DNA from 2 places in the Pseudomonas sp. ADAK2 TE3594 genome. Region 2 is predicted to be linked to the other one. Evidence: riboswitches for the same ligand, from Rfam matches in the RefSeq annotation. Region 2 holds a riboswitch; the other holds the start of a gene.
The links. A riboswitch is a leader RNA that binds a small molecule or an ion and turns the genes downstream of it on or off. The one in region 2 is predicted to bind cobalamin.
Positions count from the first base shown of each region.

Region 1: another riboswitch for cobalamin. It lies ahead of cobO (cob(I)yrinic acid a,c-diamide adenosyltransferase); the one in region 2 lies ahead of AB7M22_RS14270 (CbtB domain-containing protein).

Region 1 covers NZ_JBRJGV010000001.1:1,070,874-1,085,955, forward strand. Annotated here, with positions in the region: gene AB7M22_RS04815 (DUF2066 domain-containing protein) at 253-1,311, shown strand; gene AB7M22_RS04820 (AI-2E family transporter) at 1,342-2,415, shown strand; gene hda (DnaA regulatory inactivator Hda) at 2,631-3,335, shown strand; gene AB7M22_RS04830 (C40 family peptidase) at 3,563-4,201, shown strand; gene AB7M22_RS04835 (C40 family peptidase) at 4,367-4,903, shown strand; gene AB7M22_RS04840 (PQQ-dependent sugar dehydrogenase) at 5,077-6,390, opposite strand; gene AB7M22_RS04845 (hypothetical protein) at 6,459-7,055, opposite strand; cobalamin riboswitch at 7,210-7,443, shown strand; gene cobO (cob(I)yrinic acid a,c-diamide adenosyltransferase) at 7,523-8,134, shown strand; gene AB7M22_RS04855 (cobyrinate a,c-diamide synthase) at 8,145-9,545, shown strand; gene bluB (5,6-dimethylbenzimidazole synthase) at 9,542-10,192, shown strand; gene cbiB (adenosylcobinamide-phosphate synthase CbiB) at 10,189-11,097, shown strand; gene cobD (threonine-phosphate decarboxylase CobD) at 11,090-12,082, shown strand; gene AB7M22_RS04875 (cobyric acid synthase) at 12,079-13,551, shown strand; gene cobU (bifunctional adenosylcobinamide kinase/adenosylcobinamide-phosphate guanylyltransferase) at 13,699-14,232, shown strand; gene cobT (nicotinate-nucleotide--dimethylbenzimidazole phosphoribosyltransferase) at 14,229-15,082, shown strand, end outside.
Region 2 covers NZ_JBRJGV010000001.1:3,244,809-3,259,890, forward strand. Annotated here, with positions in the region: gene AB7M22_RS14255 (ATP-binding protein) at 1-999, opposite strand, end outside; gene cobN (cobaltochelatase subunit CobN) at 1,154-5,029, opposite strand; gene cobW (cobalamin biosynthesis protein CobW) at 5,033-6,106, opposite strand; cobalamin riboswitch at 6,208-6,421, opposite strand; cobalamin riboswitch at 6,684-6,911, shown strand; gene AB7M22_RS14270 (CbtB domain-containing protein) at 7,033-7,239, shown strand; gene AB7M22_RS14275 (CbtA family protein) at 7,251-7,958, shown strand; gene AB7M22_RS14280 (cobalamin biosynthesis protein) at 7,955-8,368, shown strand; gene cobM (precorrin-4 C(11)-methyltransferase) at 8,451-9,197, shown strand; gene nfuA (Fe-S biogenesis protein NfuA) at 9,363-9,947, opposite strand; gene AB7M22_RS14295 (fatty acid cis/trans isomerase) at 10,199-12,484, opposite strand; gene metH (methionine synthase) at 12,640-15,082, shown strand, end outside.

The DNA of each region.
Region 1 (15,082 bases), 2.2 Mb from region 2:
GGCTTGAGGGGCAGCGGCCATCCTCGTGCCGACGGGCAGGGGCATATCGCGTTAAAAAAACCGATATTGCCCGTGTTGGTGACGTCCCGGATGGCTGTATAAGGTATCGACGTTAACCGTCTATCGTTATGACAGTGCGAAAACTTACCGTGATCGGGTGAATGTTTTGCTTGAACGTGTGGTCAACAGACCCCTGGTTCAATCATCTTCACGCGGTCTGTTCCAGCCGCTCTTGTCGTCAGGAATCTTTTTATGCGTTTTCTTAAATTCTTGTTCGCGGGCTGTTTATCCATGGTTAGCCTGACCAGTCATGCCGAAACCGTCAAAGGCCTCTATCAAGTGCGCGAGCCTGTCAGCAGCCAGACGCCGGAGGAGCGCGATCAGGCGACTCAGCGGGCGCTGGATACGTTGGTGTTGCGCCTGACCGGCGACCCCAAGGCGGCGCAGAGCCCGGGGCTGGCGACCGTGCGAAAAGACCCTCAGCAGATCATCAGTCAGTTCGGTTATGACGCCGGGCCGCCGGAGGTGTTGAAGGTCGATTTCGATCCAGCCACCACCGAACAGGCCTTGCGGCGTGCCGGGTTGGCCGTGTGGGGTGCCAACCGGCCATCGATTCTTGGTTGGTGGTTGAACGAATCCACCGAAGGTTCGAGCCTGGTCGGCGATGGTCAGGCCAGCGCTACGCCACTGCGTCGAGCGGCTCAGCATCGTGGGCTGCCGCTGCGTTTGCCACTGGCGGACCTGAATGAGCAGATTGTCGCCACTGCGCCGAATCTGGAAAGTGCAGACCCTGCACCGCTGCAAGGGGCATCCGACCGTTACAATGCCGATGCCTTGCTGGCGGTGCATGCCCGTGAAGAGGGTGGCCAATGGCAAGCCAAGTGGCGTTTGTGGTTGGGCGATCAGAAAGAAGCCGGTAGCGTGCAGGGTGCCGATACCGCCGCGCTGGCCGATGCGGTGATGCTGGCGGTCAGCCAACGCTTGGCGCCGCGTTTTGTCGCCAAGCCGGGAGCATCGAGCGAGCAATTGCTGGAAGTGCAGGGGATGAGTCTGGAGCGTTATGCGACGCTCGGGCGTTTGCTGGAGCCTTTTGGCGCACGTTTGCAAAGTGTCGACGGTGACCGCGTGATTTATCGGGTCAACGGCAGCCCCGAGCAACTGCGGGCGCAGTTGTCTTTGGCCAAGTTGCAGGAAATTCCGGCCGGTGAAGCGCCGGCCCCCACTGCGCCTGTTCAGCCCGTGGCGGCTGGCTCGACACCGGTCGCGGCGCCGGCCCCGGCACCGACACCGCAGTTACGTTTTCGCTGGTAGTTTTTCTTTATATAGAAGCAGGAGTGGTACATGGCCGATACACGGCGTTGGTTCTGGCTCGGTGGGGTGGTCCTGCTTTGCGCGTTTGTTTACCTGTTGCACCCGATCCTGACGCCGTTCCTGGTGGCGCTGTTGCTGGCCTATCTGTTCGACCCGCTGGTGGATCGGCTGGAGAAGTACGGCCTGTCGCGGACCTGGGGTGTGGTGGCGGTGTTCGCGTTGTTTACCTTGATCTTCACGACCTTGCTGTTGGTGTTGGTGCCGATGCTCGCCAAGCAGCTGTTTCGCTTGTACGAACTGGCGCCGCAGATGCTCGATTGGTTGCAGCACACCGCATTGCCGTGGGCGCAATCGAAATTTGGGCTGTCGGATAATTTTTGGAAATTCGACAAGCTCAAGGCGGCGATCAGCGAGCACATGGGCCAGACCACCGACATTGTCGGCGTGGTGCTGAGTCAGGCGACGGCTTCAGGTCTTGCACTGATTGGCTGGCTGGCCAATCTGGTGTTGATTCCGGTGGTGAGTTTTTATCTGCTGCGCGACTGGGACCTGATGATGGCCAAGATCCGCAGCCTGCTGCCGCGTGATCGTGAAGAGCGCGTGATGTCCCTGGCGGGAGAATGTCATGAGGTGCTCGGGGCATTCGTGCGCGGGCAGTTGCTGGTGATGCTGGCGCTGGGCGTGATCTATGCCGCAGGCTTGATGATCGTCGGGCTGGAGCTGGGGCTGTTGATCGGTCTGATTGCCGGGTTGGCGGCGATCGTGCCGTACATGGGGTTCGTCATCGGGATTGGCGCGGCATTGATTGCCGGTCTGTTCCAGTTCGGTGGCGATTTGTATCCCATGATCGGTATTGTCGCGGTGTTCATGGTCGGCCAGGCGCTGGAAGGCATGGTCCTGACGCCGTTGCTGGTGGGAGACCGGATCGGCCTGCACCCGGTGGCGGTGATCTTCGCGATCCTGGCCGGCGGCGAGCTGTTTGGTTTTACCGGTGTGTTGCTGGCGTTGCCGGTGGCGGCGGTGATCATGGTCCTGGTGCGTCACGTACACGATTTGTATAAGGACTCGGATATCTACGGCGGTGCCGACGAACTTGAGCCATAAGGTTTTTTGATCGCTCGTAGCGGGCAGTCTGGTTTCGTGCCAGGTTTGCCCGTATCCCTCGTGTGGCTGTCACATGCGCCGCCAAAGAACCTGGTTAACGCAAACCTTTGATTTTGCTTGTGGTCTGTCGCATTGTGCGGTCAGCCTCACGGGTATAAACTTCGCAAACTTTACACAGAGGCCACTAACGGTTCCTTTGGAACTGTTCAGTCAGCATGAAACCGATTCAGCTGCCCCTAGGTGTGCGTCTGCGTGATGACGCTACCTTTATCAATTACTACCCAGGCGCCAATGCCGCTGCACTCGGCTATGTCGAGCGGCTCTGCGAAGCCGACGCCGGCTGGACGGAAAGCCTGATTTACCTCTGGGGCAAGGACGGGGTAGGGCGCACGCATTTGTTGCAGGCGGCGTGTCTGCGCTTCGAACAACTGGGGGAGCCGGCGGTGTACCTGCCGTTGGCCGAGTTGTTGGACCGTGGCATCGAAATCCTCGACAACCTCGAACAATACGAACTGGTCTGCCTGGACGATCTGCAGGCGGTCGCTGGCAAGGCGGATTGGGAAGAGGCGCTGTTCCATCTGTTCAATCGTCTGCGTGACAGCGGCCGGCGTCTGCTGATCGCCGCCTCGACATCCCCGCGCGAACTGCCGGTGAAGCTGGCAGACCTCAAGTCGCGGCTGACACTGGCACTCATCTTCCAGATGCGGCCACTCTCTGACGAAGACAAATTGCGTGCCTTGCAGTTGCGCGCATCCCGTCGCGGCCTGCACCTGACGGACGAAGTCGGGCATTTTATTTTGACTCGCGGTACCCGCAGCATGAGTGCACTTTTCGAGCTGCTTGAACGCCTCGATCAGGCCTCCCTTCAAGCCCAGCGCAAGCTGACAATCCCGTTCCTGAAAGAAACCCTTGGTTGGTAAAAGACCTGATCAAACCCAGGTTTTACGCGGGTTCCGGCATATTCCAGGCGTCAACAAATCCGCTTTCCTGCAAGAGGGCAGGCTGCGCAAAGGTTCAAAATGGGCTTAAGCGCTTAGATGTAAACGAGAAACTGATAAGTCACATAAAGATCGATTGAATTTGCAAATGAGGTTGATAGCGGGCATAGTCGCGGCTTCTTTAGAAACTATCAGCCACGGTCGTGCCCATGCTAAATCGCTTCGCACCCCTCGTGCCTCTCGCACTCGTCACCCTGTTGTTCGGTTGCGCTGCTCACTCTCCAGTGTCCCAGCAAGAGCCAAAACAGCAGGTTTCAAATTCAGTTACCGCTCAGTCTTCTTCCGTTCTTTTCCAGGAAGAGCTGGCCACCGATAAAGAACTGGCAGACTTCGCCGGCGGCAAGTCGTACCAGCTTCCGGTTCTGGCCGACAGCATCCTCGAACGTGGCATGTCCCTGATCGGTACCCGTTACCGTTTCGGTGGCACCTCCGAGGCCGGTTTCGACTGCAGCGGCTTCATCGGTTATCTGTTTCGTGAAGAGGCCGGCATGAACCTGCCGCGCTCCACTCGCGAAATGATCAACGTTGACGCTCCTCTGGTTGCTCGCAGCGCCCTCAAGCCGGGTGACCTGCTGTTCTTCGCCACCAATGGCCGTCGCGGTCGTGTCAGTCACGCCGGGATCTATCTGGGTGATAACCAGTTCATCCACTCCAGCAGCCGCAAAAGCGGTGGTGTGCGGATCGATAGCCTGGGCGACAGCTACTGGAGCAAGACCTTCATCGAAGCCAAGCGCGCACTCGCGATGGCGCCGACTACGGCCCCGGCTATCGTCACGGCACGCAAGTAAGCGGACAGTTTGTAAGGCGAACTTAAAGTCTTACTTGAAGTTTGCCGCGTAGCCGCTAGAATCCTGATCTAATATTGATGGCAAACCGCCTGCGTTCTGCGCAGGCGGTTTTCTTTTCTGCCCTTTCGGTGGAAAAAGCCGCAGCCAGATCAGGATGTTCTGTTTATGACGATGTCGGCCCGCCTCGCACTCATGTTCTTCGCAGCGCTGCTCAGCGCCTGCGCCAGCCGCACACCGCCACCTGCGCCGGTGGTCCGCGCTCCGATTGTTTTCGGTCCTTCCCAAGCCTTTTCCCCTGCGGCAGAAGACGTACTGTTTCGCGCGCTGGGTCTGGTGGGAACGCCTTATCGCTGGGGCGGCAACACACCGGATTCCGGGTTCGATTGCAGCGGTCTGATCGGTTACGTCTATCGCGATGTCGCCGGCATTTCCTTGCCGCGCTCCACCCGCGAGATGATCGGCATGCAGGCTCCTAGTGTCGGCAAGGAAGGCCTGCAAACCGGTGACTTGATTTTCTTCGCCACCAATGGTGGTTCCCAGGTCAGCCACGCCGGGATCTACGTCGGCGAAGGCCGCTTCGTCCACGCGCCAGCCACGGGCGGCACGGTCAAGCTGGACAGCTTGTCCAAGGCTTACTGGCAGAAAGCCTACCTGAGCGCCAAGCGCGTCTTGCAACCTGAGCACTTGGCACATAATCCGTAGCGGAAGTTGTCATGATCGCTCGCTTGAAGGATGACTCGCGCTGGGCGACAGGTTGACGCTGTGCAAAAACTGTAGGAGCGAGGCTTGCCCGCGAAAGCGGTGTGTCAGTCGATATCAATGTTGACTGTGCTGCCGCCTTCGCGGGCAAGCCTCGCTCCTACGGTCAGAGCTGATTACTTGGCTGCTGAAACGCGCCACACCTTGTTCCCGACATCATCCGCCACCAGCAAGCCTCCTTGCTGATCGATCACCACGCCCACCGGCCGGCCCATGGCTTTTTCCTCGTCGTTGAGGAAGCCAGTGAGCACATCCACCGGTTGCCCGGTCGGTTTGCCGGCGCTGAACGGCACGAAAATCACTTTGTAGCCACTGTGTGGCTTGCGGTTCCACGAGCCATGCTGGCCGATGAATACACCTTGAGTGAACGGCGCGGGCAGTTTGCTGCCTTCGGCAAATGTCAGGCCCAGTGACGCGGTATGTGGCCCCACCGCATAGTCCGGGGCGATGGCCTTGGCCACCAGATCGGGTTTTTGCGGCTCGACGCGAATGTCGACGTGTTGGCCGTAATAGCTGTAAGGCCAGCCGTAGAACCCGCCGTCCTTCACTGAGGTGATGTAGTCCGGCACGAGGTCGCTGCCGATTTCGTCACGCTCGTTGACGGCGGTCCACAGTGCGCCGCTCTGAGGCTCCCAGGCCAGACCGTTTGGATTACGAATCCCCGAGGCGAAGATCCGATGATTGCCGGTGGCGCGATCCACTTCCCAGATCGCCGCGCGGCCTTCCTCCTGATCCATGCCGTTTTCACCGACGTTGCTATTCGAGCCCACGGTGACGTACAGCTTGCTGCCATCCTTGCTGGCGATGACGTTTTTGGTCCAGTGATGATTCAGCGTACCGCCCGGCAGGTCGACCACCTTGATCGGCTGCGACTTGATCGCCGTTTCACCGTTTTCATAGTGGAAACGCAGCAGGCGATCAGTGTCGGCGACGTACAGGTCATTGCCGACCAGGGTCATGCCGAAGGGCGAATTGAGGTTTTCCAGGAATACCATGCGGGTTTCGGCGACGCCGTCGTGGTCCTTGTCCCGCAGCAGGGTGATGCGGTTCGGGCTGGGGACGCCGGCACCGGCGCGGCCCATGACTTTGCCCATGACCCAGCCGCGAATGCCTTGGCCATCATCGGGTTTGGGCGGCGCGTTGGTTTCGGCCACCAGCACATCGCCGTTGGGTAATACGTAGAGCCAGCGCGGATGATCGAGGCCTTCGGCAAACGCCGCCACTTGAGTCCCTGCCGCGGCGACGGGTTTCTTGCCTTCAGGCCAGCCGATTGCCGGGGCGATGTTCACCGTCGGGATCAGGGTTTTATTCGGTTCCGGCAGCTTGGGCGACGGTCCGGTGCCGTCCGAGACTTGCAGGCTGGAGGTTTCACCACAGGCGGCGAGCCCTCCGGCGAGCGCGATGATGAAAACGAGATGGGGTTTGCGCATTACTGATCTTCCCTATGAATGCATTGACGTAATCATAGAGAAGCGTAGACGTTCGATGGTTCAACCCGTCAGCCGCGGGCTTCCTTGAACAATACGGCGATCCCTGGATGGTAGTTGCCGGCTTCATTGCGCAACTTGCGATAGGCGTACGGGAAATACCAGGCCACGGCGCAGCTGGGTTCCTTTTGCAGGTCGTCGAGCATGTCCTGGAGTTCTTCCGGTGTAGCGCTCTGCTGAGCTTTTTGCGGCGCAACGAACAGGCAACCGAGTTTCAGGTCGCTGGCGTAGCTGATCCTCTTGGCCTCGCTGGTGATGTCCTGCAGCGCCTGAGTCAGGTTCAGGCTGTTGACCCGCGGCCAGCGTTGAGTGGCTTGAAGGTAGGCGCGTTGTTCGGCGGTGGCTTCGGGAGTGGCGATAAACAGGTCGGCGCGGCCGTTGCGTTCGCCTTCTTCGTTCTGCTTGCGCGTCGGCGTTTGTTGCAAGGTGACCATTTCTGCCATCCAGGCTGCGGCGGAGAGCAGGCCGAGGTTGGCTTTTTCGTCGTACCAATAAGGTGTGTCGTTATCGCCGCGTACAGCGTTGTAGCGGTCGATACAGTCAAACCAGCGTTCCAGCACCGGTCGCAGGAATTCCAGCTTCGGATTGCTGATGATCATGCCTTGCATGTTGCTCACCCTTGTAATTGTGATGTTGGGTTGTGGCGCTTTGATATCACTGCTGACAGTGTGGTGCAAGTTGGGTGTCAGAAATTTGATCGGCGGCAGTATATCGCTCGCCCGCGCTTTGTCTTCAATTGACGCTCCACCCCCAACCCTCTAACCTTCGCGGCTTGTTTCAGGTGCTCTGTGGCGGTGGCCGACAGAGTGAAACAGGGAAGCCGGTGAGTGACTATCGTCAAGCGACGAAGCGTCACGATCCCGGCGCTGCCCCCGCAACGGTAAATGAGTGAAAACTGCGCCTTGAGCCACTGTGTTGATGTCAACATGGGAAGGCGCGCAGTCAGGCAAAACGCCGCTCATGAGCCCGGAGACCGGCCTGATTCATCCAACGGCATCACGGCGGGCGATGCCAGGCTTCTTGCCGTCTATTCTTGTGCCTGCCCGCCGTTATCCAGCCTCAACGGAGAGCTCCCATGACTGATACCCCCGATCGTGACGAACGCCATCTGGCGCGCATGCTGCGCAAAAAAGCGGTGATCGACGAACGCATCGCCAACTCCCCGAATGAATGCGGCCTGCTGCTGGTGCTGACTGGCAATGGCAAAGGCAAAAGCAGCTCGGCGTTCGGCATGCTTGCGCGGGCCATGGGCCACGGTATGCAGTGCGGCGTCGTGCAGTTCATCAAGGGGCGCACCAGCACCGGCGAGGAGCTGTTCTTCCGGCGCTTCCCGGAGCAGGTGCGTTTTCATGTGATGGGCGAGGGCTTCACTTGGGAAACCCAGGACCGCCAACGCGACATCGCCGCCGCCGAAGCCGCCTGGGCGGTGTCCCGCGAATTGCTGCGTGATCCGGCCATTGGCCTCGTGGTGCTTGATGAGTTGAACATCGCCCTCAAGCACGGCTACCTCGATCTCGATCAGGTGCTCAGCGACTTGCAGGCCCGTCCGCCGATGCAACATGTGGTGGTCACCGGTCGTGGCGCCAAGCCAGAGATGATCGAGCTGGCCGACACCGTCACAGAAATGGGCATGATCAAGCACGCCTTCCAGGCCGGAATCAAAGCGCAAAAAGGCGTCGAGCTGTGAACTGCACTTTATGAATAGCCATCGTCAATGCCCGGCGGTACTGATCGCCGCGCCGGCCTCCGGTCAGGGCAAGACCACCGTCACTGCCGCGCTGGCCCGTTTGCATCGCAATCAGGGGCGCAAGGTTCGCGTGTTCAAATGCGGCCCGGACTTTCTCGACCCGATGATTCTCGAGCGCGCCAGCGGTGCACCGGTCTATCAACTCGACATGTGGATGGTCGGCGAGCAAGAAAGTCGGCGTCTGTTGTGGGAGGCCGCTGGCGAAGCCGATCTGATCCTCATCGAAGGCGTCATGGGGCTGTTCGACGGTACGCCGTCCAGCGCCGACCTGGCGCGGCACTTCGGTGTGCCGGTGCTTGGCGTGATCGACGGCACCGCGATGGCGCAGACGTTTGGCGCGCTGGCCCTGGGCCTTGCGCGTTATCAGCCGGATTTGCCTTTTGCCGGTGTGCTGGCCAACCGGGTCGGCACTGTGCGGCATGCGCAGTTGCTCGAAGGCAGCCTGACTGAAGGCTTGCGCTGGTACGGTGCGTTGTCCCGGGAGACCGGGATCGAATTGCCGAGTCGACATCTTGGCCTGGTTCAGGCCAGCGAGCTGAATGATCTCGATCTGCGCCTCGATGCGGCCGCCGAGTCACTGGCCAGCAGTTGCGATGTGGCGCTGCCGCCGGCCGTGGAATTCGCCGCGCCTGAAATGATCGCGGCCGAACCGTTGCTGGCCGGTGTACGGATTGCCGTGGCCCGCGATGAAGCTTTCGCGTTTACCTACGGCGCGAGCCTGGATTTGCTGCGGGCCATGGGCGCCGAATTGTCTTTTTTCTCGCCGATCCGCGACAGCGGGTTGCCGGAGGCAGACAGCCTCTATCTGCCGGGCGGTTACCCCGAATTGCACCATGTGGCGTTGTCACAAAACACGCCGATGCTGAACGCGATCCGCGCTCACCACGCGGCGGGTAAACCGTTGCTGGCCGAGTGTGGCGGCATGCTGTATCTGCTGGATTCCTTGACCGATGTCGAGGGCACTCGCGCTGAACTGGTTGGCTTGCTGGCCGGTGATGCGGTGATGCAGAAGCGTCTTGCCGCGTTGGCCTTGCAGGCGGTCGAATTGCCGGAAGGTTTGCTGCGTGGGCACACGTATCACCACTCGCTGACCAGCACCGGGCTTGAGCCGATTGCTCGAGGTTTGAGCCCCAATGGCGGGCGAGGGGCGGAGGCGGTTTATCGTGAGGGGCGGATGACGGCTTCCTATGTGCACTTTTATTTCCCGTCCAATCCATCGGCGATTGCCGCGCTGTTTGTGCCTGACCTTGACACCGCCATCGCGGGCAAGCCCACTCCCACATTAGAGAGTGTGTTGCCTGAAGAAACACGGTCCACTGTGGGAGCGAGCCTGCTCGCGAAGAGGCCATGACGGAAAACGCATTTTCCGAAGCCGAGCGCGCAGCCGTCTACCGAGCCATCGCCGAACGCCGCGACATGCGTCACTTCAGCGGCGGCACAGTCGAGCCCGAGTTACTTCGTCGTCTGCTCGAAGCCGCGCATCAGGCCCCGAGTGTCGGCCTGATGCAGCCCTGGCGTTTCATCCGCATCAGCGACCGGGCACTGCGCGGCAAGATTCAGCAGCTGGTGGAAGAAGAACGCATCCGCACCGCCGAAGCCCTCGGCGAGCGCTCCGACGAATTCATGAAGCTCAAGGTCGAAGGCATCAACGACTGCGCCGAGGTGCTGGTCGCCGCGCTGATGGATGATCGTGAGCGGCATATCTTCGGCCGTCGTACGTTGCCGGAAATGGACATGGCCTCGCTGTCTTGCGCCATCCAGAATCTTTGGCTGGCGTCCCGCGCCGAAGGCCTGGGCATGGGCTGGGTGTCTCTGTTCGAACCGCAAGCGCTGGCGGACTTGCTGGGTTTACCGAGCGGGGCCAAGCCTTTGGCCGTTCTTTGCCTGGGGCCGGTCAAGGAATTCTATCCGGCGCCGATGTTGGTACTCGAAGGTTGGGCGCAGGCGCGTCCACTCAGTGAGTTGCTGTATGAAAATTATTGGGGAGTGAGTCAATGAGTGTGGCGTTGTTGAGTGTCGCCGCGGTCGCGCTGGATGCGCTGCTGGGTGAACCCAAACGCTGGCATCCGCTGGTGGCGTTCGGTCGTGTTGCCGATCGCATCGAGCAACGTTTCAACTCCGGTGGCCGTGGCTGGCGCAGTCACGGGGTTACGGCCTGGGTGATGGCGGTCGTGCCGCTGACCTTGCTGGCCACCGCGCTTTCCTGGGCGCCTTATGTCGGTTGGATTGTCGAGATTCTCGTGCTCTATTGCGCCCTCGGCATGCGCAGCCTTGGTGAACACGTCGAACCGGTGGCCAAGGCCCTGCGCAGTGATGATCTGATCGAGGCGCGCAAACGCGTTGGTTATCTGGTCAGCCGTCAGACCAGCGAACTGGATGAAACCGAAGTCGCCCGCGCCGCCACCGAGTCGGTGCTGGAGAACGGCAGCGATGCGGTGTTCGCCGCGCTGTTCTGGTTTGCCGTGGCCGGTGCACCCGGCGTGGTGCTTTATCGTCTGAGCAACACCCTGGATGCGATGTGGGGTTATCGCAACGAACGCTTCGAGCGTTTCGGTTGGGCCGCGGCGAAGATCGATGATGTTCTCAATTACATTCCCGCACGTCTGGTGGCGTTGACCTACGCGCTGCTGGGCAAAACCCGACTGGCGCTGAAGTGCTGGCGTACCCAGGGCCCGACCTGGGACAGCCCGAATGCCGGGCCGGTGATGGCCGCCGGTGCTGGCGCGCTGGGCGTCGAGTTGGGTGGGGCGGCGATTTATCACGGTGAGCTGCATCAGCGTCCGCAGTTGGGCGAAGGCGTGCCGGCGGATGCCGATTCCATCGACCGTGGCTGGCAATTGGTCCAGCGCGGGGTATGGTTATGGCTGCTGATTCTCTGCGTGGGGGCTGAATTCTATGCTTGAGCACGGTGGCCGCTTGCGCAAGGCGGCGCTTGAATACGGCATTGCCGAAGCCGATTGGCTCGACCTGTCCAGTGGCCTCGCGCCCTGGCCATTCCCGGTCCCGGACATCCCGCTGCGGGCCTGGGCGCGGTTGCCGGAAACCGATGACGGTCTGGAGCAGGCTGCCTGCAACTATTACGGTGCGGCTCAAGTGTTGCCGGTGGCCGGGTCGCAAATGGCGATCCAGTTGCTGCCGCGTTTGCGTCGGGCCGGCAAGGTCGGCGTGCTGTCGCCGTGTTACGCCGAACACGCCGAAGCCTGGCGTCGCAACGGGTACATCGTGCGTGAAGTGCTGGAGTCGGAAGTCGATTTCTTTCTCGACAGCCTCGATGTGCTGGTGGTGGTCAACCCGAACAATCCCACGGGGTTGAGCCTGACTCCGGCTCGTCTGCTGGACTGGCATTCGCGGCTGGCCCAGCGCGGTGGCTGGCTGGTGGTGGACGAGGCGTTCATGGACAACACCCCGCATTTGAGTCTGGCGCCGTTCGCCAATCAGATCGGCTTGATCGTACTGCGCTCCTTCGGCAAGTTCTTCGGCCTGGCCGGTGTGCGACTGGGGTTTGTGCTGGCCGAGCGCAAGTTGCTCAAGCTGCTGGCCGAACAGGTCGGACCTTGGGCGGTCAGCGGTCCGACCCGAGTGCTGGGTCAGGCGTGCCTGACGGATACGGACGGGCACACCCGACAGCGCATTCGTACTGACGAGGCCGGCGAGCGTCTGGCGTTGCTGCTTGAACAGTACGGTTTCAAACCTCAGGGCGGCTGTGCATTGTTCCAATGGCTGATCACCGAGTGCGCCGAAGCGCTGCATGAATTCATGGCCCGGCGCGGCATTCTGCTGCGGTTGTTCACCCACAACAGCAGCGTGCGGTTTGGCTTGCCCGCCGATGAGGCGGATTGGCTGCGTCTTGAGCAAGCGCTTGAAGCCTACGTTAAGGAAGCGCAATGACTACATTGAAGGTGCAGGGCGCGACTTTGATGGTGCAGGGCACTACATCGGACGCCGGTAAAAGCACGCTGGTGACGGCGCTGTGTCGCTGGGTAACGCGCCAGGGCGTGAGTGTCGTGCCGTTCAAGCCGCAGAACATGGCTCTCAACAGCGCGGTGACTGCTGACGGTGGCGAGATCGGTCGCGCTCAAGCGGTGCAGGCCCAGGCTGCCAACCTTGAACCGCACACCGATATGAACCCGGTGCTGCTCAAACCCAATAGCGATACTGGCGCCCAAGTGATCATTCATGGTCGCGCGGTTACCACCATGAATGCCGTCGCCTATCACGACTACAAAGTCATCGCCATGCAAGCGGTGCTGGCCTCTCATGAGCGTTTGAGTGCGGCGTATCCGGTGGTGATGGTCGAAGGGGCAGGTTCGCCGGCAGAGATCAACCTGCGCGCCGGCGACATCGCCAACATGGGGTTTGCCGAGGCGGTGGACTGCCCGGTCGTACTGATTGCCGACATCAATCGCGGTGGAGTTTTCGCGCATTTGGTCGGCACGCTGGAGCTGCTGTCGCCCAGCGAGCAGGCAAGGGTCAAAGGCTTCATCATCAACCGTTTTCGCGGCGACATCACCTTGCTGCAACCAGGCCTCGATTGGCTGGAGGAGCGCACCGGCAAGCCGGTGATCGGCGTTTTGCCGTATGTGATGGACCTGCATCTTGAGGCCGAGGACGGTCTCGATCAGCGTCAGACCGACAAGGCCGATCAAGTATTGAAAGTGGTAGTGCCGGTACTGCCGCGTATCAGCAACCACACCGATTTCGATCCGCTTCGTCTGCATCCGCAAGTGGACCTGCAATTCATCGGACCCGGCCAGGCGATTCCGCCAGCCGACCTGATCATTCTTCCCGGCTCGAAAAGCGTGCGCAGTGACCTCGCGTACTTGCGGGCCAACGGTTGGGACACGGCGATCTCGCGGCACTTGCGCTATGGCGGAAAAGTGCTGGGGATTTGCGGCGGTCTGCAAATGCTCGGCGAGCAGGTGCACGACCCGCTGGGCCTTGAAGGCGCGCCGGGTTCCAGTGCCGGCTTGGGCTTGCTGGCGTTCGAAACGCAGCTCGAAGAAGAGAAGCAGTTGCGCAATGTGCGTGGGCGCCTGGCACTGGAAGATGCGCAGGTCAGTGGCTATGAAATTCATGCCGGCGTGACCACCGGGCCGGCGCTGGAAAATGCTGCGGTGCAGCTCGACGATGGTCGCTGCGATGGCGCGCAAAGTGTCGATGGGCAGATTTTCGGCACGTATCTGCATGGCCTGTTCGAGTCACCGGCGGCGTGCAGTGCGCTGTTGCGCTGGGCCGGGTTGCAGGATGTGCAGGAAGTGGATTACCACGCCTTGCGCGAGCGCGATATCGAGCGATTGGCGGATTTGGTGGAGAAGCATCTGGATACCTCGCTGTTGCGTGAGCTCTGTGGTTTTTGAGGTGGTTTTGAGGGCGCCTTCGCGGGCAAGCCTCGCTCCTACAGGTTTTGTGTCGTTCACATTATTACGATTCGACGCTAATCCGTAGGAGCGAGGCTTGCCCGCGAAGAGGCCCGCCCCGACACCGCACATTTTAAGGAATAAACCATGCTGCAACTGATCCTCGGCGGCGCTCGATCCGGCAAAAGCCGCCTGGCTGAAAAGCTGGCGACAGACAGTCAGCTCCAAGTCACTTATATAGCCACCTACATCGCCACCAGCCAATCTCAAGATGGCGAAATGAACGAGCGGGTGGCCCATCACCGCGCCCGCCGTCCGGCCGAGTGGGCGTTGATTGAAGAACCGCTGGAACTGGCCCGCGTGCTGCGCGAAACCGCCAGTGCCGATCGTTGCTTGCTGGTGGATTGCCTGACGTTGTGGCTGACCAATCTGCTGATGCTCGACGATGCCGAGCGCTTGTCGGCCGAGCGCGAAGCTCTGCTGGACTGCCTGGCGTCATTGACGGGTGAAATCATTTTTGTCAGCAACGAGACCGGGATGGGTGTCGTACCGCTGGGCGAATTGACTCGCCGCTATGTCGATGAAGCCGGTTGGCTGCATCAAGCCTTGGCCGAGCGCTGTCAGCGAGTCGTACTGACCGTTGCCGGCCTGCCCCTGACTTTGAAAGGAACTGCGTTATGACTCACTCCTGGTGGCTGAACCCGTGCAAGCCAATCGACGCTCAAGCGGTGGAACAGGCGCAGGCGCGTCAACAGCAACTGACCAAACCTGCCGGCTCTCTCGGCCAGCTCGAATCGGTGGCGGTGCAACTGGCCGGGTTGCAGGGGCAGGTCAAGCCGACGCTGGATCAGCTGTGGATTGCGATTTTTGCCGGTGACCATGGTGTAGTTGCTGAAGGAGTGTCGGCGTTTCCGCAGGAAGTCACCGGGCAGATGCTGCACAACTTTGTCAGCGGCGGCGCGGCGATCAGCGTGTTGGCGCGGCAGTTGGGGGCTTCCCTGGAAGTGGTCGATCTCGGCACCGTCACGCCGTCGTTGAATCTGCCGGGGGTGCGTCACCTGAACATCGGCCCGGGCACGGCGAATTTCGTCCAGGGACCGGCGATGACCCAGGCCCAAGGTGAACTCGCCTTGCAGGCCGGTCGCGACAGTGTGCAGCGCGCCATCGCGGCAGGCGCACAGTTGTTCATCGGTGGCGAAATGGGCATCGGCAATACCACCGCGGCCAGCGCGTTGGCCTGTGCGTTGCTCGATTGCCCGGTGGTGCATCTGGCCGGACCGGGGACCGGATTGAACGCGGCGGGTGTCAGCCATAAAGCCCAAGTCATCGAACGCGCCTTGGCGTTGCATGGCGCTCAGCGTAGCGATGCGCTGCAGACCTTGTTCAACCTCGGCGGTTTTGAAATCGCTGCGCTGGTCGGCGCGTACCTGGCCTGTGCTCAGGAAGGCGTCGCGGTGTTGGTCGACGGGTTTATTTGCAGTGTCGCTGCGTTGGTGGCGGTGCGTTTGAATCCGGCCTGCCGTGAGTGGTT
Region 2 (15,082 bases):
CTTTTTTGGCCAGCTCGGCACTTCACGTCGTGCGCCGACCGGCAGCGCCTGGGCGGGCATTTCGCCCCACTGGCCCTGACCTTCGCTCGGGTTGGGGTTCTGATTGGAGGGCTGTGCTGCGGGGGCTTGGTGCGACATCGGTGGCGAGTGTTCGCGACGACGATGGCGCAAGGCAAACTCGGCGACCGCGTCGATATCGTCCTCGCTGATCGCGTTCGCGCCCCGCCATGCCGCGTGAGCCCGGGCCGCGCGCAACCAGACCAGATCGGCTCGCAGGCCATCGACGCCAGCGGCAAAGCAGCGCTCGGTGATCTGCGCCAGTGCGGTATCGTCCAGAGGAATGCTCGCCAGTGCCGAGCGCGCCTTTTGGCAACGCTCGCGCAGTGCGTGTTGCTGGCTTTCCCATTCGGCGCAGAACCCTTGCGGGTCGCTGTCGAAATCCAGTCGACGACGGATGATCTGACCGCGCTCGGCGGGTGCGGTGTGGCCACTGAGGGCGACGTTCAGGCCAAAGCGGTCGAGCAATTGCGGACGCAGCTCGCCCTCTTCCGGGTTCATGGTGCCGATCAGCACAAACTTCGCCGAATGCCGATGGGAAATCCCGTCGCGCTCGATCAGGTTGGTGCCGCTGGCGGCCACGTCGAGCAGCAAGTCCACGAGGTGATCGGGCAGCAGATTGACTTCATCGACATACAACACACCGCCGTCGGCCTTGGCCAGTACGCCGGGGGAAAACTGTGCGCGCCCCTCGCTCAGGGCCGCGTCGAGATCGAGGGTGCCCACCAGCCGTTCTTCGGTGGCACCCAGGGGCAAGGTGACGAATTGACCGCTGGCCAACAGGTCCGCCAGGCCACGGGCCAGGGTGGATTTGGCCATGCCCCGTGGACCTTCGATCAGCACGCCACCGATTTTCGGATCGATGGCGGTCAGGTACAGCGCGAGCTTCAAATCATCGGCGCCGACCACGGCGGAGAGCGGGAAATGGGGGGTGTCGGTCATTATTAAATCTCGGTCATGGTCGGTGGCAGGCACACCTTGTACCTGTGGGAGCGTGGCTTGCCCGCGAAGGCGTCCGCTCAGTCGAAATCAATGTTGATTGTGAGGGCCTCTTCGCGGGCAAGCCACGCTCCCACAGGTTAGCGGTGCCACAGATTTACCCGTCTTCTTCTATGTCCAGCAACAAATTCTCCAGCGCCTCGCGGTACTCGCCCGGCTCTTTCCACATCCCCCGCTGCTGCGCCTCGAGCATGCGCTCGGTCATATCGCGCAAGGCATGGGGGTTATGTTCGCGGACAAACTCCCGGGTCGCCGGATCGAGCAAATAAGCGTCCGCCAGCAACGCATATTGGTGATCGTCGATCAACTGCGTGGTGGCATCGAAAGCAAACAGGTTATCGACTGTCGCCGCCAGTTCAAACGCGCCTTTGTAGCCATGACGCTTGACCCCGTCGATCCATTTCGGATTGGCCGCACGGGAACGGATCACCCGGTTCAGCTCTTCCTTCAACGTGCGGATTTTCGGCAAGTCCGGCTGACTGTGATCGCCGTGATAACTGGCCGCCGCTTCACCGCTGAGACTTTCGACAGCCGCCAGCATGCCACCCTGGAACTGGTAATAGTCGTTGGAATCGAGCAAGTCGTGCTCACGGTTGTCCTGGTTTTGCAGCACTGCCTGCACCTGACTCAGACGCTGGGCGAATTGTTCGCGGGCGGCGGTGCCTTCATCGGAGCCGCCGTAAGCGTAGCCGCCCCAGTTCAGGTAAACCTCGGCCAGGTCTTCGCGGCTTTGCCACAAGCGACCGTCGATGGCGCCCTGCACGCCTGCTCCGTAAGCACCCGGTTTGGCCCCGAAGATGCGCCAGCCGGCCTGCCGCCGCGCCGCTTCTTCATCCAGCCCGGATTCCAGCAGCGCTTGCCGCTCGGCGCGGACCTTGGCCGCCAACGGGTTGAGATCATCCGGTTCATCCAGCGCGGCGACCGCTTGCACGGCGGCGTCAAATAGCCGGATCAGGTTGGCAAAGGCATCACGGAAGAATCCGGAGACGCGCAAGGTCACATCCACCCGTGGACGGTCCAGCAAACTCAACGGCAGAATCTCGAAGTCGTCGACCCGTTGACTGCCAGTCGCCCACACCGGACGCACGCCCATCAGCGCCATGGCCTGGGCGATGTCATCGCCGCCGGTGCGCATGGTCGCGGTGCCCCAAACCGACAAGCCGAGCTGACGCAGGTGATCGCCGTGGTCTTGCAAGTGCCGCTCAAGAATCAGGTTCGCAGACTGGAAGCCGATGCGCCACGCGGTGGTGGTCGGCAGGTTGCGCACATCCACCGAATAGAAATTGCGCCCGGTGGGCAGCACGTCCAGACGGCCGCGACTCGGTGCGCCACTCGGCCCGGCCGGGACGAATCGACCGTTGAGGGCGTCCAGCAGGCCGCGCATTTCCGCCGGGCCGCAGGCGTCCAGACGTGGGGCAACGACTTCGCGCAGGCTGTCGATGATGGCGCTCACTTCCGACCAATCACCCTCCTGTGAGAGCGGGCCTTTGTGGTGAGGGGGTTCACCCCCGTTGGGTTGCGAAGCGGCCCCAAAAAATGGGACTGCTGCGCAGTCCAACGGGGGCAAGCCCCCTCGCCACAAGGTTTGAGGCGTGCTCAGTGCCTGCGAGATCAGTTGAGCGGCGAACAGCTCAAGACGTTCACGGGTATCGCCCGCCGTGCGCCAGACTTCATCGCTGATCGACAACAAGGCATCCGGTCGAGGACCGTCCCAAGCCTCGGCCAGCGCGCAATCCAGCGGATCAAACCCCAACACAAACGCCTTGGCCAGCGCCCGCAACAAACTCGATTGCGCCCCACGACCGTCGCCGCGCGGAATACGCAGCAAGGCCAATAAGGTGTCGATGCGCAACCGCCCGACCGGCGACTCGCCAAACACGTGCAAGCCATCGCGGATCTGCGACTCCTTCAAGTCGCACAGGTACGTGTCCAGACGCGGCAACCAGATCGCCGCATCGGCATCGCTGTCGAGCTTCTCGTCCAGTTGCAGTTCGCGGTCAATGTGCGTGTCGCGCACCAATTGCAGGATGTCGCGCTGCAGTTCCCGGGCGCGGCGCGGATCGAGCAATTGCGCTTCGTAATATTCGTCGGCCAGCAGCTCGAGATTGCGCAGCGGGCCGTAGGTTTCGGCGCGGGTCAGCGGCGGCATCAGGTGATCGATGATCACGGCTTGCGTACGGCGTTTGGCCTGGGCGCCCTCGCCCGGGTCGTTGACGATGAACGGATAGATGTTCGGCAGCGGCCCGAGCAATGCATCCGGCCAGCAGTTTTCCGACAGCCCGACGCCCTTGCCCGGCAGCCATTCGAGGTTGCCGTGCTTGCCGACATGGATCACGCCGTGAGCGCCGTAGGTGTTGCGCAACCAGAAGTGGAACGCCAGATAACCGTGAGGCGGCACCAGGTCGGGGTCGTGATAGACCGCGCTCGGGTCAACCTGATAACCCCGGGCCGGTTGAATGCCGACGAAGGTCAGGCCGAAGCGCAAACCGGCAATCATCATTCGCCCGCCACGGAACATCGGATCGCTTTCGGGCGAGCCCCAACGTTCCAGAACTGCTTGGCGATTGGCCTCGGGCAGCGCGTTGAACATCAGGTAGTAGTCGTCCAGCGCGAGGCTTTGATGGCAGGGACGCTGGTCGAGGGTGTCGAGGTCATTGCTGACGCCGCCGAGCAATTGCTGGATCAGCGCGGTGCCGCTGTTTGGCAATTCAGCCGGCAACGGATAACCTTCGGCGTGCAGGGCACGAAGGATGTTCAATGCCGCAGCCGGAGTATCGAGGCCAACGCCGTTGCCGATGCGCCCATCGCGCGTCGGGTAGTTAGCGAGGATCAGGGCGATGCGTTTTTCGCCATTGGGCACTCGCGCCAGATCGATCCAGCGCCGCGCCAATTCGGCGACAAAATCCATGCGCTCAGGTTGCGGCCGGTAGCAGACCACGTCGGACTGGCTGCGCTCGCTGCGCCAGGCCAGGTCCTTGAAACTGATCGGCCGACTGATGATTCGCCCGTCCAGCTCCGGCAGTGCGATGTGCATCGCCAGGTCGCGGGGGCCGAGGCCTTGTTCGCTGGCGCGCCAACCGGGTTCATTGTCCTGGGCGCAGATCGCCTGGATCACCGGAATATTGCGGCGAAACGGTCGCAGGTGCGGTGCTTCGGGGCTGGATTGGGCGAAACCGGTGGTGTTGAGAATCACCCCTGCCTCGACTTCATCCAGCAAGTCCTCGACCACCGTCAGGCAGCCGGGCTCTTTCAAACTGGCCAGCGCAATCGGCAATGGGTTCAACCCCGCCGCCTGCAAACGCTGGCAGAAAATATCGATGAAACCGGTGTTCGCCGCCTGCAAATGCGAGCGGTAAAACAGCACCGCCGCCACCGGCTGATCAGCTTGCCAGTCGGCTTGCCAATCGCTCAACTCAGCGGGGCTTTTGTGCGGGTGGTAGATCGCGGTGCGTGGCAGGGTTTGCGGCTCGGACCATGAGTAGTCGCGATCCAGCCAGCGATTGGCGAGGCAGCGAAACAGGTCGAGCGCGTTGGCCATGCCGCCCTGACGCAAGAAGTGCCAGAGCCGGTCGCGGTCTTGCGCGGTTACGGTGCTCAGGTCACTGAGCTCCGGGTCCGGGCGATCATCCCCCGGCACCAGAATCAGCTGCACGCCGCGCTCGGACAATTCCACCAGACGCTCAATGCCATAACGCCAATAGGCGATGCCGCCGTGCAGCGAGATCAGAATCACTTTGGCGTGGCGCAGCACTTCGTCGACGTAGAGATCGACCGAGGCGTGATTCTGCACTTGCATCGGGTTGGCCAGGCGCACGCTCGGGTAATCGTCGGGCAACTGCTGCGCCGCTTCGGCGAGCAACGCCAGGCTGGAATCGCCGCTGCACAGGATCACCAGCTCGGCGGGGGTTTGTCCAAGGTCGGCAATGTTGTCATCCGACACGAAACCGCCGGGCTGGGTCCTGAGCAGGTGCATGGTTTAAACGCTGAGCGCAGCGCGCAATTGCGCTTCGAGCGCAGCGGCGTCCAGATCCTGACCGATCAACACGAGACGCGTGGTGCGCGCTTCTTCAGCGCCCCACTGACGGTCGAAGTGCTTGTCGAAACGCGTGCCCACGCCCTGGATCAGCAGGCGCATCGGTTTGTTCGGCACCGCTGCAAAACCTTTCACCCGAAGGATGCCGTGCTGGACCACCAATTGAGTCAGCGCATCCATCAGCAGGCTTTCGTCGGCTTGTGGCAGCTCGATCGAGATGGAATCGAATGCGTCGTGGTCATGCTCATCGTGGTGGCCGTCTTCACCTTCGTGGTGATGATCGTGATGGCTGTGGCGGCTGTCGATGTGTTCTTCAGAACCGGCGCCGAGGCCGATCAGCACGTCCAGTGGCAGACGACCGCTGCTGGCTTCGATGACTTTCACCGCTGGCGGCAGTTCTTCAGCGACTTCCAGGCGCACACGGGCCAGGTCTTCAGCGCTGATCAGGTCAGCCTTGTTGAGGATCACCAGGTCGGCGCTGGCCAGTTGGTCGGCGAACAGCTCGTGCAGCGGCGATTCGTGGTCCAGGTTCGGGTCGAGTTTGCGCTGGGCATCGACCTGATCCGGGAACGCAGCGAAAGTGCCAGCAGCGACGGCCGGGCTGTCGACCACGGTGATCACCGCGTCAACCGTGCAGGCGCTACGGATTTCTGGCCATTGGAAGGCTTGAACCAACGGTTTTGGCAGGGCCAGGCCCGACGTTTCGATGAGGATGTGGTCGAGGTCGCCGCGACGAGCGACCAGTTCGCGCATCACCGGGAAGAATTCTTCCTGAACCGTGCAGCACAGGCAGCCGTTGGCCAGTTCGTAAACGCGGCCGTTGGCTTCTTCTTCGGTGCAACCGATCGAGCACTGCTTGAGGATCTCGCCGTCGATGCCCAGCTCGCCGAACTCGTTGACGATCACTGCGATGCGACGGCCCTGGGCGTTGTCGAGCATGTGGCGCAGCAAGGTGGTTTTGCCCGAGCCGAGGAAGCCGGTAACGATGGTGACAGGGAGTTTGGCCAGTGTTTTCATCGGATGCCCTTTGGCAAGGTGGCGGGCATACGGGACGACAATCGCTGCGGCAGGTGTGCGCGCGCAAGAGTTCCGCCACCGGATCACCCCGCCCGGTTGTAGTGAGAATCTGTGTCGAGGCAGGTCTCCTGGCTGACGGTGTGCCAATCGTTCGACTGGCGTTTGCTGCGCCTTCCCGCGAACCTGATGGACCAGGGTTTGCAGTGGCGTGGCAGCGAACATCACCGTTCACAGTTGCGGGGGCAGCCGCGGCATCGACCGCGTTCCCTTCTTAGCTTCGGCAGACGCCGAAGAACCTCGAAAGCGCAAGGCTACGCATCGTGTGGGGGCGGGTCAATGTCCGTGCAGAGATCTGTGGTGACTCACAGGACGCCTTCGCGGGCAAGCCTCGCTCCTACAGGAATAGTGTCGATGATGATCGTTCTCACGCTCTGCGTGGGAATGCCTCAACGGACGCTCCGCGTTCGGCTGTGAAAGGGACGCGGAGCGTCCCGGGCTGCATTCCCACGCAGAGCGTGGAACGATCAACTCAAACGAGAACCCATGCCAATTGACGCCCAACCCCCGCCCATGCTCTCCTACACGCCTTGTTACGGGTGCCCTTCACAGGGTGAAACGGGAAACCGGTGAATCATGTGCTTTACTCTAAAGCCATGTCAGTCCGGTGCTGCCCCCGCAACGGTAAGCGAGTGAAGCGTCAGATCCACTGTGCCCGTCATACGGCATGGGAAGGTGATGCTTGCAGGTTTCGGCGCAAGCCCTGCCCCTCGCGAGCCCGGAGACCGGCCCGCAACACAAAGTGACTCTTACGTTCACTGAATAACAAACCCGCGGTGGGCGGGCGCTGTTCGAAATCTCTGCGTGCCCCGGCGTGCGGAGGTTTTCATGCGCTCTATTCACCCGCTGACAGACCAGAGGGAAGCGCCATGTCGATCATCAGCAGCACCGGCAGCAACACCGATAAAAAGAGCACGATCAGCACCACCACAACCCTGAGCCAACGCCTGACCGCCGCTTTTTGTGCGTCGATCCTTGGCGCCAGCCTTGTGTATTTCGCCGGTTTCTCGCACATCGAAGCGGTGCACAACGCCGCGCACGATACTCGTCACAGTTCCGCCTTTCCGTGCCATTGAGACCTGCTGACATGATCAAGCGTATTGCGCAAACCGCAGGTTTCACCGGGCTGCTGGCCGCCCTGCTATTGACCCTGCTGCAAAGCTTCTGGGTTGCACCGCTGATTTTGCAGGCCGAGACCTACGAAAAATCCGAGCCGGCCGCTGTTGAAATCCACGAGCACGCCGCGGGTGCTGTCACCGCTCATACCCACGATGCCGAAGCCTGGGAGCCGGAAGACGGCTGGCAGCGCGTGCTGTCGACCACCGGCGGCAATCTGGTGGTGGCGGTCGGTTTCGCCCTGATGCTCGCGGGCCTCTACACCTTGCGCGCTCCACGCCGTACCTCTCAGGGCCTGCTCTGGGGTCTGGCCGGTTATGCGACGTTCGTGCTGGCGCCAACCCTCGGCCTGCCACCTGAGCTGCCAGGCACTGCCGCTGCGGATCTGGCGCAACGGCAGATCTGGTGGATTGGCACTGCCGCCTCCACCGCTGTCGGCATCGCGTTGATCGTGTTCAGCCGCCACTGGCTGATGAAGATCCTCGGCGTGGCGATTCTGGCCGTCCCGCACGTCATCGGCGCGCCACAACCGGAAGTGCACTCCATGCTGGCTCCAGAAGCCCTGGAAGCGCAGTTCAAAATCGCTTCGCAGCTGACCAACATGGCGTTCTGGCTGGCCCTGGGCCTGATCAGCGCCTGGTTGTTCCGCCGCAAAAGCGATGGCCAATACTGCGCATGACTGACGTCAGCGCAGCGCCGACCCTGGTGGTCGGCCTGGGCTGCCAGCGCGGCTGCCCCGTCAGCACGCTGCGGGCGCTGCTTGATCAGGCATTACAGGCCCATCAAATCGAGCTCCGTGAGATCAAGGCCCTGGCCAGTATCGACCTGAAGCGCGAAGAACCCGCCCTGATCGAACTGGCCGAACAGCTGGCATTGCCGTTGATGTATTTCAGCAGCGAACAATTGGCCGGTTATGAACCGCAACTCAGCCACCACTCGGACATCGCGTTCGAACGCACCGGTTGTTACGGCGTAGCGGAAAGTGCCGCGCTGGCACTGGCCGAACAATTGGCTCAGGCACCGGCAAAGTTGCTGATTCCACGACAAAAATACGCCCAGGCCACCCTCGCATTGGCCAGCGCCGCGTAAAATCCTCGATAATCCCCGCCTTCGATCATGAGCAATCTTCATCTGAAGCGTGCCCATACCCTTTTTCTGACAGGAAACGACGATGACCGTCTACTTCATTGGCGCAGGCCCCGGCGACCCGGAATTGATCACCGTCAAAGGCCAGCGGCTAATTCGTAGCTGCCCGGTCATCATCTATGCAGGCTCCCTGGTCCCCGCCGCCGTGCTGGAAGGCCACCGGGCCGAACAGGTGGTCAACAGCGCCGAACTGCACCTGGAACAGATCATCGAGCTGATGAAAACCGCCCATGCCAACGGCCAGGACGTGGCCCGGGTGCATTCCGGTGATCCGAGCCTGTATGGCGCGATTGGCGAGCAGATTCGTTACCTGCGTGAACTCGACATCCCTTTCGAAATCATTCCCGGCGTCACCGCCACCGCCGCCTGCGCGGCGCTTTTGGGTGCGGAACTGACCTTGCCGGACGTGTCACAGAGCGTGATTCTGACCCGCTACGCCGACAAGACCGCCATGCCAGCCGGTGAAGAGCTCGGTAGTCTGGCGCAGCATGGGGCGACCATGGCGATCCACCTCGGGGTCAATCATCTGGAGAAGATCCTCGCCCAATTGCTGCCGCACTACGGCGCCGACTGTCCGATCGCGGTGATCCACCGGGCGACCTGGCCGGATCAGGATTGGGTGGTGGGGACGCTGGCGGATATTGCCGGGAAGGTTCAAGCCAAGGGATTTCGCCGCACGGCGCTGATTCTGGTGGGTCGGGTGTTGGGTAGCGATCACTTCAGTGAATCGTCGTTGTATCGCGCGGGGCATGCGCATTTGTATCGCCCATAGGACGCCATCGCGGGCAAGCCCGCTCCCACAGGTTTTGAGTCGGCCACAGTATTGCGGTCAACACAAAATCTTGTGGGAGCGGGCTTGCCCGCGAAGGGGCCATTGAATTCGACCCACAAAAAACGGCGCTCACGGGGCGCCGTTTTTCATTTTGCAGCGAACACCTTAGTAGTAGGCGTTTTCTTTCTGCGTGTGGTCGGTCACGTCGCGAACGCCCTTGAGCTCGGGAATACGCTCGAGCAAGGTGCGCTCGATACCTTCGCGCAGGGTGACGTCTGCCTGGCCGCAGCCTTGGCAACCGCCGCCGAATTTCAGCACGGCAATGCCGTCTTCAACCACATCGATCAGGCTGACCTGACCGCCGTGGCTGGCCAGCCCCGGGTTGATCTCGGTTTGCAGGTAGTAGTTGATGCGCTCGTTGACCGGGCTGTCAGCGTTGACCATCGGTACTTTGGCGTTTGGCGCCTTGATGGTCAGTTGACCGCCCATGCGGTCGGTGGCGTAGTCGACTACCGCATCGTCCAGAAATGCTTCGCTGAACGAGTCGATGTAAGCGGTGAAGCTTTTGAGCCCCAGCGCCGTGTCTTCAGGTTTTTCTTCGCCCGGCTTGCAGTAGGCAATGCAGGTTTCGGCGTACTGGGTGCCAGGCTGGGTGATAAAGACGCGGATGCCGATACCCGGGGTGTTCTGCTTGGAAAGCAGATCAGCCAGGTAATCGTGGGCGGCGTCGGTAATGGTAATAGCGGTCATGGAAACTCCTCGCAGGCTTGGACGCAGTTTACGCCAATCATCGCGCCGGACAAAGTCCTAGTATTTTTGTCGGGAAAGTGTGCCTGTCGATGAACATCTGATCACCGTCGCCCCCTGTAGGAGCGAAGCTTGCTCGCGAAAGCGGTCTGACATTCAGCATAGATGTCGACTGTTGGACCGCTTTCGCGAGCAAGCTTCTCGCTCCTACAGGGGTTCAGCCAGGGTTCGGGGGTGCGTGTTCAGGCTCTCAATCAAAGATTCTCGTAGCGGTTCATGTCCAGCACACCCTCTTCCACCGGGTCGGTGTCGTGGATGTAGCGGCTCAGATCATGGAAATACTGCCAGAACTGCGGATGACTGCGACGAATGCCCCAGCGTTCGACGATTTTCTCGAAACTGGCGGCGTCCCTGGCGTTTTCCATCGCGTCGACGAACGCGGGCACTTGCCCGGCCGGGATGTTGAACATGAAGTTCGGGTAGCTGCTGAGTACACCCGGATAAATCGTCAACGTATCGAGCCCCGGCTGATAACGCAGCGATTCACCGAGCAGGAACGCCACGTTGCTGTGGGCCCGGTTGCGCAGCAGGCTATAAACCTCGCGTTTGCCGCTTTGAGTCTCGATGCGCAACATCGTGGCTTCCGGCAACTGTTCGATGACTTTCAAACCGGCGGCCGGGCGCGAAGTCAGGCGGCTCAAGGCTTGTTCGGCGTTCTGCAACGCCAGATCGATGTTCGGCCGCGAGCAATAAGCGCCATCGCAGCGGTTGATCGGGTCAGGCTTGGCATTGAGTTCGCCGTACCGGGCCAGCAACTGCAGGGCGAAATCGCGTTTCGGGTCCTTTTCGTCCAGTATCAGCGCCGTGGGTTTGTCGTTGTCGATGTCCTCGTAATCCAGCCACATCTTGAACTTGCCGCTGTTCTGATACCAATCGTCGAGGAAGCCGTCCCGCGAGTCGGCAGGCATCAAGCGCAGGAAGTTCTGCTCGGCACCATTGCGGATCAGGTCGAAGTACAGCCTGGTCTGGGCTTGATGGGACACGTTGCCAAATACATCGAAGTTGACTGCCAACTGGTAATACGTGCGCTCCAGCAACGGAAAATCGAACAGCCAAATGGTTTGCGGGACGTCACCGATCAGGCCTTTGTTCACCGAGGCGCTGTCGAAATGCCGGAAAATACTCAGCAAAGCGTTGTCATTGCCGGCCCACAGGGTCGACCAGCTCGGTGCCGGCAGGTCGGCGTAGCTGTCCCGGCGTAAGGCTTCGTATTCGTTGCGTTTGTCGCGGTAGTCGTGCCACAGGCTCAGGACACTGCCGACGTCATCGTTCTGCCCCGGCATCGCCAGCAACGGCGTGGCCTGGCCACGATAATTCGGGTCGGTAATGTAGAGGTCATGCTCCGGGGCCTGGAACAGCGCCCAGAAGTTGTCGCGAATCACGTCGGTGGCGACCTGGCCGCGGCAGACCGGGCCGCGAATAAAGGTGCGCACGAAATATTCGGCGTTATCGAGCATGAACTGGTAACGCGCCTGCGCCGGGATGGCCTCAAAGGTCGTGAACGGATTGGCCCGTCGTTCCGGCCCGTAGCCCGGCAGCGCGTTGACCTGCCAGTTGCCGCTGTAAAACAGGCTTTTGATCCGCGCCATCTTCGCCGCGCTCAGCGGATAGGTGATGTGGGTCTTGTGCACGATCACGCCTTGCACCGGCCACAAACGGTAGTAGACCTGAGTGCCCGGATCGTCATTCGGACGGCGGGTGTTGATCAAATCAATCGGCTGCCCCGTCGGCGTGCGCGAGCGTACCCACTGAAAGAAATGCCCCGGCTCGCCGTCCTTGAAATAGAGGTGCGCCAGGAACCAGTGCTCAAACAACCAGCGCCCCACCAGACTCTCCCGGGCACCCGGCGCGTTGAGCAGGTTTTCCCACTGCACCACCTGCAAGGCTTCCTTGGCGCTGGGCACCAGGCCCTGCTCATCGATTGGCGCACCGGAGGCCAGCCAGCGTTGCAACGTCTGGTATTGCTGATCGGTCAGGCCGGTGACCGCCAACGGCATGCCTTCTTTCGGGTGGGCGCTGGCATAGCCGCCGAACTCCGCCGGCATGGCGCACATGTTTTCCCGGTTCAGACCCAGGACGATGTCTTCCGGCAACTTGGCGTTGGGTTGCAACGGCGTTTTGTGGCCCAGTTCAAGCATCCGCGCCATCAGCGCCGCCTGGCTGCCTTGGGCGTCGAGCACCGAATAAAAGCCCTTTTGCTGCCAGGCACGCTTGCCCAAGGCGTCATAAAACAGCCGGGTCGGCGCTGCGGCTTGGCGGCGCTCGCCGTCATAGACTGGCACCTTCGTCGCGCCTCGGGCCGCCCCTTCGCCACTGCCCAGATTGAGCTGACAGGCGGAGTCGTAGCAGGCATGGCAGGCCACGCACTTTTCGGTGAAGATCGGTTGAATGTCCCGGGTGTAGGAAATATCCGGACCTTGTGCAGCGGCGCCCCCGCTTAAAAACAGCATCAATAGGCTGGTGACGACGCGATACGACATATCCCTGGTCCTGATCATGAGAAAACGCCGCGATTCTACCGGTCTGGCTTGCGCACCAACATGAACGATATTCATGCAAAACCCGTACATGCTCCAAAAGCGCACAGGTTTGTTATTATCCCGCCCCTTCGTCATGGCCTTACCGAGTAGTCCAAATGTCCGATCGCAGCGTTCGCCTTCAAGCTCTCAAGCACGCCCTCAAAGAGCGCATCCTGATTCTCGATGGCGGCATGGGTACGATGATCCAGAGCTACAAGCTCGAGGAGCAGGATTACCGTGGCAAACGCTTCGCCGACTGGCCGAGCGATGTCAAAGGCAACAACGACCTGTTGGTGCTGACGCGCCCGGACGTGATTGGCGGCATCGAGAAGGCCTATCTGGACGCCGGCGCCGACATTCTGGAAACCAACACTTTCAACGCCACCCGGATTTCCATGGCCGATTACGGCATGGAAGAACTCGCCTACGAATTGAACGTAGAAGGCGCTCGCCTGGCCCGCAAGATTGCCGATGCGAAAACTCTCGAGAACCCGGACAAGCCGCGTTTCGTCGCTGGCGTACTCGGCCCGACCAGCCGCACCTGCTCGCTGTCGCCCGACGTCAACAACCCTGGCTACCGCAACGTGACCTTCGATGAGCTGGTGGAGAACTACACCGAGGCCACCAAAGGCCTGATCGAAGGCGGCGCCGACCTGATCCTGATCGAAACCATCTTCGATACCCTCAACGCCAAAGCGGCGATCTTCGCCGTGCAAGGCGTGTTCGAAGAACTGGGCGTCGAGTTGCCGATCATGATCTCCGGCACCATCACCGATGCCTCCGGCCGCACACTGTCGGGCCAGACCACCGAAGCGTTCTGGAACTCCGTGGCCCACGCCAAGCCGATCTCCGTCGGCCTGAACTGCGCCCTCGGGGCCAGCGAGTTGCGTCCGTACCTGGAAGAATTGTCGAACAAGGCCAACACCCACGTTTCCGCGCACCCGAACGCCGGTCTGCCTAACGAATTCGGCGAGTACGACGAACTGCCGGCAGAAACCGCCAAGGTCATCGAAGAGTTCGCCCAAAGCGGCTTCCTGAACATCGTCGGCGGCTGCTGCGGCACCACGCCGGGCCACATCGAAGCCATCGCCAAAGCGGTAGCCGGTTATGCGCCGCGCGAGATTCCGGACATCCCCAAGGCCTGCCGCCTGTCGGGCCTGGAACCGTTCACCATCGATCGCAGCTCGCTGTTCGTCAACGTCGGCGAGCGCACCAACATCACCGGTTCCGCCAAGTTCGCCCGTCTGATCCGTGAAGACAACTACACCGAAGCCCTGGAAGTCGCCCTGCAGCAGGTCGAAGCCGGCGCCCAAGTGATCGACATCAACATGGACGAGGGGATGCTCGATTCGAAGAAGGCCATGGTGACCTTCCTCAATCTGATTGCCGGTGAACCGGACATCTCCCGCGTCCCGATCATGATCGACTCCTCCAAGTGGGAAGTGATCGAAGCCGGCCTCAAGTGCATCCAGGGCAAGGGCATCGTCAACTCGATCAGCATGAAGGAAGGCGTCGAACAGTTCATTCATCACGCCAAACTGTGCAAACGCTACGGCGCCGCAGTGGTGGTGATGGCCTTCGACGAAGCCGGCCAGGCCGACACCGAAGCGCGCAAGAAAGAAATCTGCAAACGCTCCTACGACATTCTGGTCAATGAAGTCGGCTTCCCGCCGGAAGACATCATCTTCGACCCGAACATCTTCGCCGTGGCCACCGGCATCGAAGAACACAACAACTACGCTGTGGACTTCATCAACGCCTGCGCCTACATCCGCGACGAACTGCCGTACGCCCTGACCTCCGGCGGCGTGTCGAACGTGTCGTTCTCGTTCCGTGGCAACAACCCGGTGCGCGAGGCGATTCACTCGGTGTTCCTGCTGTATGCGATCCGCAATGGCCTGACCATGGGCATCGTCAACGCCGGTCAACTGGAGATCTACGACCAGATCCCGACCGAACTGCGCGACGCCGTCGAAGACGTGATCCTCAACCGCACCCCGGAAGGCACCGACGCCCTCCTCGCCATCGCCGACAAGTACAAGGGCGATGGCAGCGTCAAGGAAGCCGAGACCGAAGAGTGGCGCAACTGGGACGTCAACAAGCGTCTGGAACATGCGCTGGTCAAGGGCATCACCACCCACATCGTGGAAGACACCGAAGAGTCGCGTCAGTCCTTTGCGCGCCCGATCGAAGTGATCGAAGGCCCACTGATGTCCGGCATGAACATCGTCGGCGACTTGTTCGGCGCCGGCAAAATGTTCCTGCCGCAGGTGGTGAAGTCCGCCCGCGTGATGAAGCAGGCCGTGGCCCACTTGATCCCGTTCATCGAGCTGGAAAAAGGCGACAAGCCGGAAGCCAAGGGCAAGATCCTGATGGCCACGGTCAAGGGTGACGTGCATGACATCGGCAAGAACATCGTCGGCGTGGTGCTGGGCTGCAACGGCTACGACATCGTCGATCTCGGCGTAATGGTGCCGGCGGAGAAAATCCTGCAAGTCGCCAAAGAACAGAAATGCGACATCATCGGCCTGTCCGGTTTGATCACGCCTTCACTGGACG